DNA from 3 places in the Shewanella sp. MM_2022_3 genome. Region 3 is predicted to be linked to each of the others. Evidence: predicted binding sites of a transcription regulator. Region 3 holds the regulator's gene; each other region holds the start of a gene.

Region 1 (4,203 bases), on a different contig from region 3:
CGCATCGCAAAGGTTTCAGCATCGAAAGGCTTTTTACCTTTCATCATGGCGCCCATATCACCAAAGTTATAAGCAATTAAGCTGAATCCAGATTGGCGATATTGAATCGCATCTTTTGCATCTTCAAAATTGTGTGCTTGAGCAGTTGAAGCCAATAAGGTACCGGCAACGAGAGTTAGGAGTAATTTTTTCATCGTATTCTCACAAATTAGCGTCGAAGTGTGACATTGCTCTGCTATTGTACACAAATTAACTCAATGTACTAGAAGCAAATTTGTCAGTTTTTGTCTAGATAAGAGGGATAAACGTAACAAGTTATTTGCCGGCAGAGTAAATCTGCTAAACTGCCGTTGTAATGCTTAAACAATACTTATGGGGCGATTATGCGAGCCAATTGGGACTTAGTATTAGAAAAAATTTTGAGCCATGGGAATTATGAAGAGCTGTCGGTATTGTTTCATTTATTGCTGACCGAGGAAGAGCGCAGCGCTATTGCCGGTCGGCTAAAAGTCTTCCAGCTATTGCTAAATGGAGAAATGAGCCAGAGACAAATTGCTGCCGAGTATCAGGTGAGTATTGCGACTATTACCCGTTGTTCTAACTATTTAAAGAATATGGCACCCAGCCATAGGGATAAAATCCAACAGCTTATCAGTTAATTATTTGGGCTCCATTGGACTAGATATTTGATTAAAACTGGGGAGTTGTCGGTATTTTATGTCGGCGGTGGATGGAGCGTCTAACGAGAATATAAAAACTATAACTGAGTAACATAATGGCCAACAAAGGATAAAGATTTTTAGGGAAAAATTTAAAAATAGCTAAGGCAGAAAAGAGATAAATAAAAGGCAATAAATCGTAAATTGTCTTAGGTAGATATCCAGATTTTCGGCGTTTTACAGGATCGGTTCGGCGATTTTGAGAACGTAAATTGTAAATTCTGGCGCCCAAAACAAACACAACAAGAGCAGCAATCAGCGCATAATCAGGTTCTAGCAGCATAAAGCTTAAACAGCCTAGTACCATATAGCCAAAGGGTAAAACTTCATATACTGGTTTTGCTAACATATGCACTCCGTTGCGTGATGTTTATATCGATTTGAAAATATTGTTTTTTTTAGCTGAAAATGCTGTTTGATTTTAAACTTCCCTATTTACCTGCTGATTATAATCATTTGGCGATAAAAAAAGCACCTCCTTATTTAAGGAAGTGCTTTTTTATCAGCTCCTCTGGGAGGGCTATTAGGCTTGTGAACCTACATTAGCCGCGGCAGCCGCAGCCACCGTTGCCATCACATCCCGCTTTAGGTGTGTCACAAGCTTCGTGATCATGGTCATGGTGGTGATGCCCATGGTCATCAGAACCCCCGCAGCAGCCACCAACATCATGACCTGAGCCACCACAGCATCCGCCGCCATGGTCATGTTCATGGCTGTGTCCATGACTGCCACATCCGCCGTGTGCATGAATATGTCCATGGGCAATTTCTTCAGCTGTCGCTTCACGTACATCGATGACTTCAATGTTAAAGCTGAGTGCTTGGCCTGCTAATGGATGGTTGCCATCAACAATCACAACATCATCTTTAACTTCGATGACTTGAACTGGACGCTGGCCCATTTCGGTTTCTGCAATAAAGCGCATACCTGGCACGATGTCTTCGATATCACCGAATGCTTCTAATGGTACTGCCTGGCGAAGGCCATCATGGTACGGACCATAGGCCTCTTCGGCACTGATCGTCACGTCCAGTTTTTCGCCCTTAATTTTACCTTCTAATGCGGCTTCTAATCCTGGGATTAGGTTTTCTGTACCATGCAGATACAACATTGGTTCGGCATCAAAAGAGTCTTCTAAAAGTCTGCCTTCTTGATCTGATAAACGGTAATGAATGGTTACCGCGCTGTGTTGGGTGATCTTCATATCGCCTCCGGTTCGGAATGTGCGCGCATAATAACGCGCTTTTAGGGTGCTGGCGATAATTTGAAGTTGCTTATGTTAGATATCGCACAGCTTTTTGTGAGTTCGATTTACTGAGATTAAGGACGATACAAAAGATGAATTGTGGTTTTTTATGAGTTGCCCTTTGTTATGTGCGGAAACAGACTGAAATGCTTTAATTTTCGAATGATGAAAAAATATCATTATAAATTATTTATTTTTTAATAGGTTAAATTGATTGTAATTGTCTGGCATTACGTTTACGTAAACAGTTTTATATTGATGAAAACGTATTTTTAGCCTATGAAAACTTGATATTTATTAATCTTGAATCACTAATTTACTCAAGTGAAAGATTTGTGCATAAATAATCCAGTTTGGGGGTTGACAAGGTTAGGTGAAAAAGGCAATTCTGTTTAACATCACATTGACATAGATAAGTCTAAACGTATGCATAGCCTTGGTTTCGTAGTAATTACCATTATTACAACCACCACTACAACCAGAGTGGGGGCGGGCTGATACACCCTAAAGAATTTTAACGACGAGCCCGCTTCCCACAAAGAAGCGGGCTTTTTTGTTTTTAGCTTATGTTTCTTAGTCGGGCGCGGTACAGGAGATCAAGATGAAAGTGATGAAATTTGGTGGTACCTCGCTTGCAAATTGGCAGCGATTTTCAATGGCGGCGGATATTGTTGCCAAGGCAGCGAAAGCTGAGCCGGTCGCGACAGTGCTCTCTGCGCCTGCAACAGTGACAAACGCTCTGCTAGAAATGGTCGATGTGGCGGTGAAAGGGGAAGATTATTCACCAGTCATTCAACACGTTGAGCGGGTGTTTACCTCGCTCTATCAGGATGCGGTTAGTTCTGGACTCTCTAGTAGCCAGAGCGAAGTGCTGTTCGCCGGACTAAGCGCGCAGCTTGCACGTTGGCAGGACAGATTACGCGGTATTACGCTGTTGCAGGAATGCCCAGACGGGGTGCGCGCCGAGATCGTGGTTGCGGGTGAGCGTTTGTCTGCTGCGTTGATGGAGCAAGTCATGCTGGCAAAAGGCATTACTTCGGCGCAGCTAGACCCACGTGAACTATTTTTAGGCCGTGGTCGTCCGCTAGAATCCGTGGTCGATATTGCCGTCAGCAAACCGCGATTCAAAAATCTTGCCCTCGATGAGAAGCGGGTTTGGGTGATGCCCGGCTTTACCGCCGCCGATGAAGACGGCAAGGTTGTGACCTTAGGCCGTAACGGTTCTGATTACTCTGCTGCCGTGCTGGCCGCTTGTTTAGATGCTTCAAGCTGCGAGATTTGGACCGACGTTGACGGCGTATACAATACCGATCCTCGGGTTGTTACCGATGCTAAGTTGTTGTCACAGCTCAGTTATCAAGAGGCGATGGAGCTGTCTTACTTTGGGGCTAAGGTGCTGCATCCTAAAACCATTGCACCTATCGCCCAGTTCCACATCCCCTGTTATATCAAAAACAGCTTTAATCCCGATGCGCCCGGCACTCTGGTATCGAATCAGGCCGATCAGAGCGGCTTGCAGGTGAAGGCCATTTCTAATTTGGATAATCAAACCATGTTTGATGTATCAGGCCCTGGTATGAAGGGCATGGTCGGTATGGCGAGCCGCACACTGGCGGCGATTTCCCGTAGCGGTGTTTCTGTGTCACTCATCACCCAGAGTTCTTGCGAATACAGCATCAGCTTTTGTGTGGCGACCAGTGAGTCCGCCAAGGTGAAATCGGCGCTAGAGCAAGAGTTTGAGTTAGAAATTAAAAGTGACTTGCTAGAACCGATTGCAATGCGCCATGACTTAGCAATCGTCTCCTTGATCGGTGATGGTATGCGTACCCATAAGGGTGTGGCGGCGCGGTTCTTCCAAGCCTTAGCGCAGGCGAGTGTGAATATCATCGCGATTGCCCAAGGCTCCTCCGAGCGCTCTATTTCAACGGTGATCGAACAACGTAAGACCAAACATGCTGTAGCCGCCTGTCATCAAGGCTTTTTCGATGTGCAGCAGTATTTAGATGTGTTTTTAGTGGGTTGCGGTAACGTTGGCGCAGGCTTACTGGAGCAGATCAAACAACAGGCGAGCGTGCTAAAAGAGCAGCACATTAGCATCCGTGTCTGCGGTATTGTCAATTCAAGCAAAATGTTACTCGATAGTGCGGGTATTGATTTAAACAATTGGCAAAACCTGCTTGCCGATAGCCAGCAGCCAAGCGATATACCTGCGCTATTGGCGTGGGTGAAAGAGCAAC
Region 2 (4,203 bases), on a different contig from region 3:
GGTCGCTTGGCGGGTTTCGTTATTGACCAGTTTGCTGACCATGGGCACGGCGCGGGAGGCGTCGGCAATGTAAATCGCGCCATGGGGATAATGGGGCGCAATCTTCACCGCGGTATGGATTTTCGAGCAGGTTGCGCCGCCGATAATCGCTGGAATGGTGAGCCCTTCACGGTGGAAGGTTTTGACGTTATGCACCATTTCATCAAGGCTTGGGGTGATAAGCCCTGACATGCCGATAATATCGATATTGTGTTCTTTCACCGCCTCAAGAATGCGCTCTACCGACACCATCACGCCTAAATCGAACACTTCAAAGCCATTACAGGCGAGCACCACGCCAACAATATTTTTGCCGATATCGTGCACATCGCCTTTTACGGTCACCATCAAAATCTTACCGTTCGACTGACCTGCGACTTTTTCCTTTTCAATAAAGGGATTGAGGTAGGCCACGGCCTTTTTCATCACCCGCGCGGATTTGACCACCTGTGGCAGGAACATTTTGCCTGAGCCAAACAGGTCGCCGACGATATTCATACCGTCCATCAGCGGGCCTTCGATCACATCAAGTGGTCGTGAGGCAAGCTGGCGAGCCGCTTCAGTATCTTCGTCGATAAATTCGGTGATGCCTTTCACCAGCGCATGGGCTAAACGTTGATTAACTGGCCATGAGCGCCATTCTAAATCTTCTTTTTTGGCGGCACTTGAGCCATCGCCACGGAATTTTTCAGCAATCTCAAGCAATTGCTCGGTATTGCTCGAGCCCTCAACCGGGCAAGGTAGGTTGAGCACCACGTTCTCGACCCGTACTTTAAGCTCTGGGTCGATATCGTCAAAAATCGCTAACTGGCCCGCGTTGACAATCCCCATATCCATACCGACTTTAATCGCGTGGTACAGGAATACTGCGTGAATCGCCTCACGCACTGGGTTGTTACCGCGGAAGGAGAACGACACGTTCGATACCCCGCCCGAAATCATCGCGTGGGGCAGGGTGGCCTTAATTTCTTTAATGGCATCAATAAAATCGACAGCATAGTTATCGTGCTCATCGATACCCGTGGCAATGGCGAAGATGTTCGGGTCGAAGATAATGTCTTCGGGCGGAAAGCCGACCTTATCGACCAGCACGCGGTAGGCGCGGGTACAGATTTCGACTTTGCGTGCCTTCGTATCGGCTTGGCCTTGCTCGTCGAACGCCATAATAATGGCCGCCGCGCCGTAGCGTTTAACGAGGGTTGCCTGCTCGATAAACTTCTCTTCGCCTTCCTTCAAGGAGATAGAGTTGACGATTCCCTTGCCTTGAATACATTTGAGGCCCGCTTCAATCACTTCCCACTTTGAGGAGTCGATCATAATCGGCACGCGGCTGATATCCGGCTCAGAGGCGATAAGATTTAAGAACTTATGCATCACCTCCACGCCATCGAGCATGCCTTCGTCCATGTTGATGTCGATGATCTGCGCACCGCTTTCTACCTGTTCACGGGCGACATCGAGCGCCTGTTCGAACTTGCCTTCTTTGATCAGCTTTAAAAATTTGGCCGAGCCAGTGACGTTGGTACGTTCACCCACGTTCACAAACAGGGTTTGGGCGTCGATAGTGAGCGGTTCCAAACCCGATAAACGGCAGGCGACGGGGATCTCGGGTAGTACCCGTGGTGCAAACGGTTCCACCGCTTCGCGAATGACCTTAATATGCTCGGGCGTGCTACCACAGCAGCCGCCGATAATGTTGAGCATGCCTTCACGGGCCCATTCTTGGATAACGCTGGCCATGTCTTTTGGGGTTTCATCGTAACCGCCAAACTCGTTTGGTAGACCCGCGTTAGGGTGCGCCGAGACATAACATTCGGCGATGCGTGACAGTTCTTCGACGTAGGGGCGTAGCTCTTTTGGCCCGAGTGCGCAGTTAAGGCCGATGGATAAGGGTTTGATATGACGAAGGGAGTTATAAAAGGCTTCGGTGGTTTGTCCGGTCAGGGTTCGACCCGAGGCATCGGTAATAGTGCCGGAGATCATCACTGGCAAACGCGCTGGCGAATTTGCTCCAAAGAGTTCATCGAACACGGTTTCGATGGCAAATAGCGCGGCTTTGGCGTTTAAGGTATCGAAGATGGTCTCGACCATAATGATATCGGCGCCGCCTTCAATCAGCGCGCGGGTCGATTCGCAATAAGCGGTCACTAACTCATCAAAGTGGATATTGCGATATCCAGGATCGTTCACATCTGGGCTGATAGAGCAGGTACGGTTAGTGGGTCCTAACACACCGGCAACATAACGTGGTTTCCCCGTGGCTTTTTCGATTTCATCACAGGCCTCACGGGCGAGGCGCGCACCTTCACGGTTAATTTCGGCGGACAGCGACTGCATATCGTAGTCGGCCATGGCGATAGTGGTGGCGTTGAAAGTGTTGGTTTCAATAATATCGGCACCGGCTAATAGGTAGTCGGTGTGAATTTGTTTGATGATGTGTGGCTGCGTGAGCACTAAAAGATCGTTATTGCCCTTAACGTCGGTATGCCAATCCTTGAAACGCTCGCCACGGTAATCGGCTTCTTCTAGCTTGTAGCCTTGGATCATAGTGCCCATGGCGCCGTCTAAAATCAGAATGCGCTTTGACAACTGGTTGCGAATGTCTGCCAGTGTTTGGCTGGCTCGATGGAGAGATATCGCCATAAATGATTACCTTTACTACAGCTAAGTTGAGTCCAAAGTACGCAATTGTGCGCTACATTGCATTTTATTATTAACGTCGTGAGCTTTTGTTTTGGACATTTAAACGTATAGACGTCCATAATACGCGACATCGGATTGTCAGGGCAAGGTGAAAGTCATTAGGAGCGAGAATCGAGAATCTAGAATCTAGAATCTAGAATCTAGAATCTAGAATCTAGAATCTAGAGTTTAGGTCCTAAGATTTTTAAAAGGCATATATGAAACAAGTTCGCTTATTACTGTTACGCCATGGGGAATGCGAGGGCGGGGCCATTTTACGTGGCAGAGTCGATGTTCCACTGAGCGAGAAGGGCTGGCGGCAGATGTTGGCAGCCGTCGCTTTGCAGGCCAGAGAGTGCCACGGTATTTACAGCTCTACCTCAAGGCGCTGCGCTGAATTTGCCAAGGGGTTGGCGCTGGAGCCGCATTCCAGCTTGTCTGAGAGTTCACATTTAGCTGCACCAACGCCTTCGCCGCTTGAGGTCAACCTGCTTGAGGATCTACAAGAAATGGATTTTGGCGATTGGGATGGTCGCTTGCTCGATGAGTTATATCAACAGGATGGCGAGCGCATGGCGGCCTATTGGCAAGATCCTTGGGCCGTGTCGCCGCCCAATGGTGAAACGATGGCAAGTTTCGAGGCTCGTATCGATGGCGCAATAGAGCAGATCCTCAATAAAGAGTTTGCCCTGCTGGCGTTGGATGATGAACAGGCCCACGGCGAGTGTAATGCTAATGTACCCACAGCCAATATCTGGATTCTGACCCACGGCGGAGTGATCCGTCATTTAATGGCAAGAGCGTTGGGGGCGGTGAGAACGGTAGGGTTTTACAGTCAACTGACTTTACCGGTTGCCGCGGTGGTGACGATTAATGTACTCGAAGATAAACATGGAACTCGATACTGGCGCTTAGACTGGCCATCGGGCCATGCTGATTGAGTTAGAAATCTCATGCTAAATGGGATGATGAACATTTTCTGATTTAAACTGCATTGCCTAATGAGCAAGATATAGGATAATGCTTTTCCCTGACGTTTGAGCCAGATAGCACATTGTGTTCGCTAAGTTTAAATGTCGCAGAAATAGGTGTTGGGAATTTCGCTTTATCCTGCGCTATTCGCTTAAGGCAATAGTCGTTATAAACGCCGAATCAACCCAAACATAATAGGGAATCGGGGTGCTGCCCGTCAGCCAGCCCGAACTGTACCCGCAACTGTGAGTAGTTAAAAGAAGTGCCTAGAACCTAGAACCTTCTTTGCTACAAGTCAGGAGACCTGCCTATTTCTGTTTTCGCTGCGCGCAGCCTTAGTTCTCGAGCGGGTGACTCGAGGGAGCAGAAAATGATATTGATACGTTTCGCCCTGTGGCCCATGGTGCTACTGGGTTTGGGTACAAAATATGCCTGTGGGAGCTGCTTTTAATGAAGCCTTCCACGTCAACAGATGTGCAATCTTCGGCGGTGCTAACTAATGTGGCACTC
Region 3 (4,203 bases):
TGGAGGCTCAAATGACTAAAAGATATGTGATGGTGCACGATGAGAACAAGTGCATCGGCTGCCAAGCCTGTAACGTGGCTTGCCGCAGTGAAAACGGCGTACCAGAAGGGGTGACCCGTTTACAGGTGAGAGTCGAAGGGCCCTATGGCGAAATGCCACATCTGCACTTTAAGTACCACAGAGTGTCGTGTCAGCAGTGTGAAGATGCGCCCTGTGTGAAGGTGTGTCCAACGGGCGCGGCCTACGTTGGCGAGGACGGCATTGTCTCTATCCACGGCGACAAGTGTGTGGGTTGTATGTACTGCGTGGCGGCGTGCCCCTACAAAGTGCGTTTTATGAATCCCGAAACCAAAGTGGCTGACAAGTGTAACTTCTGTAAGGACACCCGCTTGGCCCGTGGAGAACAACCAGCCTGCGTGACTGTATGTCCGACCGATGCATTGGTGTTTGGCGATGCTAACGATCCACAAAGTGATGTGGCAAAACTGCTTAACACTAAGATCACTTACCAAGATAAGACCCATTTAGGCACTCATCCTAGGGTATATCGCGTTCCTACCAAAAGAGGGGGGATTTGATTATGAACAATACTTGGGGCGATATGGCACAATATGATCCCGTCACTTGGCACTGGGTCATCGCCGTGTATCTGTTTATGGCGGGTTTATCCGCCGGAAGTTTGCTGATTGGCATTGGTTTGCGTTGGTTCAATCAAGAAAAAACGCAAATTGAGAGCAATATTCTCAAGGCCGCGGCGATTATTGGCCCTGTGGCCATCAGCTTAGGTTTGGCTTGTTTAGTGTTTGATTTAACTAAGCCTTTCCACTTCTGGTTGATTTTAATTAACTACAACTTCCAGTCCGTTATGGCGATTGGGGTACTAGCGCTACTGGCTTACTCACCCTTGGCATTTGCCTACGCGATTCTTGTGCTGCGTGACGATTTGCCAAAGTGGGGCTTAGGTTTCTTAGTGCCTATCGCTAAGCTGCTGATGCCCTTTAGAAAGCTGATTGAAGTGCTATTGTTTGTCCTCGCGATCGGTGTAGGCGCATACACTGGCTTCTTAATTTCGGCGATGAATGCCTATCCGATGCTGAACACTGCGGTATTACCAGCGCTGTTCTTGGTATCTGGTTTATCGGCGGGCGCTGCGGCCAATGCGGTGCTGGCGCTGGTGATGTTCAAAACCGATAGTCACGACAAGACCTTAGCCAAAATGCATGGCTTAGAGCTGCCAGTGATGGCAATCGAAATCATGTTCCTGTTTATGTTGTTCTGCGCCTTGTACTTTAAGGGCGGTGCGGCGGCTGCGGCGCTGGCATCACTCACCTCTGGCGTGTGGGCAAGCGTATTCTGGATTGGCGTGGTCGGGATTGGCTTTGGTGTGCCATTGCTGTTTATGCTGTTGCCTGCCGCAACTCGCCACAGCAAGGGCGCGATGATTATGGTGGCCTGCGCCAGCTTAACCGGCGTGTTAGCACTGAGACACTTTATCGTGTATGCAGGACAAAGCTACCTGAGCTAAGTGATGTTAGCGAATGCTCTAACCCATGGCATTCAAACTAGCGCAACAAATATGAGTATTACTTTAATACGATTAAGTGATACTCAAATGGGTTACAACACGCATCCCTGCAAGCAAAAAGCACCGGTAACGGTGCTTTTTTATGGCGGCAATTGGCAGAGGATTATTGCGGCAATAGCTCAATCACAGATTTCACCGTAAGCACTAAGGCGCTGATAGCACAGAGGGCTAAGGTCGCCATCTTGGTCTTATGCTTATCCACATTCCCCACCAGTTTGCCCGCCACTAAATAGCCTAAAAACACTGAGGGCAACAGCATCAGGGATAACCATAAATGCTTAACTTCGAGCAGGCCCGTCACCCCAAGAATGACCAGCGCTATGGTCGAGCTGAAGATAAAGAAGGCTGATAGTGCGGCGCGAAACTTTGAGGCATCCTTACCAGCCAACAGAATCGCCATCGGCGGACCACCAATGGCGGCAATATTACCGAAGATCCCCGATATCACGCCCGCGCCAAATAGCGTCGCTTTATTCACTGGCAAGCTAAATTTATACAGACTCAGCACCACGGCGACTGCCACAATGGCTGCAATCGCTAAACCAAGAATCGGCTGCGGCGCAAACAGCAACAGGCTGGCACCGATAAAACCTCCGGGTACTCGACCGATAAGCGCGTATTGCAAGCCATTGAATTCTAAATGGCCGCGTTCACGCAATAGGGTGAGTAGCGCGATGGAAAAGCCCATCACAATCACGGGGGCGGGCACTAATTCGGGGTCGACAATATACAGCAGCGGACTCGCCACCACAGCAAGGCCAAAGCCAATCAGACTTTGGGTGAGGGCACCTAAAAACACAATCACAGACGCAATAGCGAGCGTTTGTGGATCTATCAAGGAGAACATAGGATTCCATCAAAACAAAATAGGGATCGTTACTCTAACCCATCAGGCAAGATGAGTATTAACGATCCCTAATGATTAGGTGCGGCAGGATTATGGACGCCTGAGCGTTATTCCATATCTTCCCACTCGATCCCCATTTCGTCCATCAACCGCTTCGCTTCAGCGGGGATGCTGTCTGGGCACTCTTTCGACAGATCGGTATCATCAGGCAGAGGCTGGCCAGTGTAGGCATGCAAAAATGCTTCGCACAACAGTTCGCTATTCGTTGCGTGGCGCAGGTTGTTGACCTGACGACGGGTACGTTCATCCGTGAGGACTTTTAGCACTTTGAGCGGAATAGACACAGTAATTTTCTTTACTTGTTCATTCTTCTTGCCATGTTCAGCATAGGGGCTGATGTATTCCCCATTCCATTCAGTCATTGACTCACCTGTTATAACGCTAAATTCGGGGCAGATTTTAAACCCTTACAGATTACAGTCAAATTATTGCTACTATTTCTTAGTGATTGCAAACAGATTTCTTTATGTTTAGACGTCTAAACGTCTTAACGCCTATTGACGATACCACTGGGCTTAGGTACATTTAGACGTCCAGACATCTCTTTGTGAACTTAGGAGTTCCCGATGACCGCAGGTAAATTAGTGACCGAACGTCAATTAGCCACATTGGCAGTGCGTCAGGGTATCGAAAGTGATACTCAGTATGGCGCTGTGGTGCCGCCAATTTACCTGTCGACGAATTACGCCTTCGATGGTCATAAAAATCCTCGTGAATTTGATTACAGCCGTTCCGGCAATCCTACCCGCAGCATCCTAGGTGATGCCCTAGCTAAGCTGGAAAAGGGCGCAACCGGTGTAGTGACTTGTACTGGCATGGCAGCCATTACCTTAGTGACCACTTTACTGGGACCAGATGATTTACTGGTGGTGCCCCACGATTGTTACGGTGGCTCTTACCGTTTATTCACCAACCTCGCGAAAAAAGGCCAATTTAAACTGCTGGTGGTCGATCAAACCGACGCCCAAGCGCTTGAGCAAGCCATCGCCCAGCAACCTAAGATGGTGTGGATTGAAACCCCATCTAACCCTCTGCTGCGAGTCGTCGATATCGAATCTATCGCCAAGGCGAGCCACGGTGTGGGCGCGTTAGTGGTAGTGGACAACACTTTCCTCTCGCCAATTTTGCAGCAACCGCTATTACTGGGTGCCGATATCGTTATCCACTCCACCACTAAGTACATCAATGGTCACAGCGATGTGGTGGGCGGCGCGGTGATCGCCAAAGATCCTCAACTCGGCGAGACCTTACATTGGTGGTCAAACACCTTGGGCTTAACGGGTTCAGCCTTCGACAGTTATCAAACCCTGCGCGGTCTGCGTACCTTAGCCGTGCGCATTCGTGAGCACCAAAACAATGCCCAGCGTATTGTGGACGTGCTGACGAGTAGTCCTGTGGTGAGCAAAGTGTATTACCCAGGTCTTGCGGATCATCCCGGCCATGCCATTGCCGTCAAGCAACAAAAAGGTTTTGGCGCTATGCTGAGTTTTGAGCTTAAGGGCGGCGAGGCCGAAGTGGTCGCCTTTTTAGATGCGTTAAGTTTATTCAGCGTGGCTGAGAGTTTAGGCGGCGTCGAGAGTCTCGTAGCCGTGCCCGCGACCATGACCCACAGGGCGATGGAGCCGCAAGCGCGTTTTGAAGCTGGTATTAAAGACACCCTATTACGTTTGTCGGTTGGTATTGAAGATGCCGACGACTTAGTTGCAGATAT

Evidence for each region. The regulator MetJ, encoded in region 3, represses methionine synthesis genes. The targets are predictions, from matches to a motif close to TAGACGTCTAGACGTCTA.
Region 1: thrA (bifunctional aspartate kinase/homoserine dehydrogenase I) is a predicted target of MetJ. The motif match lies at 2,378-2,395, and genes of this name have one in related genera.
Region 2: metH (methionine synthase) is a predicted target of MetJ. The motif match lies at 2,783-2,800, and genes of this name have one in related genera.

The regions. Positions count from the first base shown of each region.
Region 1 covers NZ_JAKZGV010000008.1:57,634-61,836, forward strand. Annotated here, with positions in the region: gene MMG82_RS07090 (cytochrome c) at 1-194, opposite strand, end outside; gene trpR (trp operon repressor) at 384-659, shown strand; gene MMG82_RS07100 (hypothetical protein) at 691-1,068, opposite strand; gene slyD (peptidylprolyl isomerase) at 1,262-1,924, opposite strand; gene thrA (bifunctional aspartate kinase/homoserine dehydrogenase I) at 2,568-4,203, shown strand, end outside.
Region 2 covers NZ_JAKZGV010000027.1:2,617-6,819, forward strand. Annotated here, with positions in the region: gene metH (methionine synthase) at 1-2,682, opposite strand, end outside; gene MMG82_RS13740 (histidine phosphatase family protein) at 2,940-3,662, shown strand; cobalamin riboswitch at 3,838-4,020, shown strand; gene MMG82_RS13745 (ABC transporter ATP-binding protein) at 4,144-4,203, shown strand, end outside.
Region 3 covers NZ_JAKZGV010000001.1:127,005-131,207, reverse strand. Annotated here, with positions in the region: gene MMG82_RS00585 (4Fe-4S dicluster domain-containing protein) at 12-578, shown strand; gene nrfD (NrfD/PsrC family molybdoenzyme membrane anchor subunit) at 581-1,525, shown strand; gene MMG82_RS00575 (sulfite exporter TauE/SafE family protein) at 1,689-2,432, opposite strand; gene metJ (met regulon transcriptional regulator MetJ) at 2,540-2,854, opposite strand; gene metB (cystathionine gamma-synthase) at 3,077-4,203, shown strand, end outside.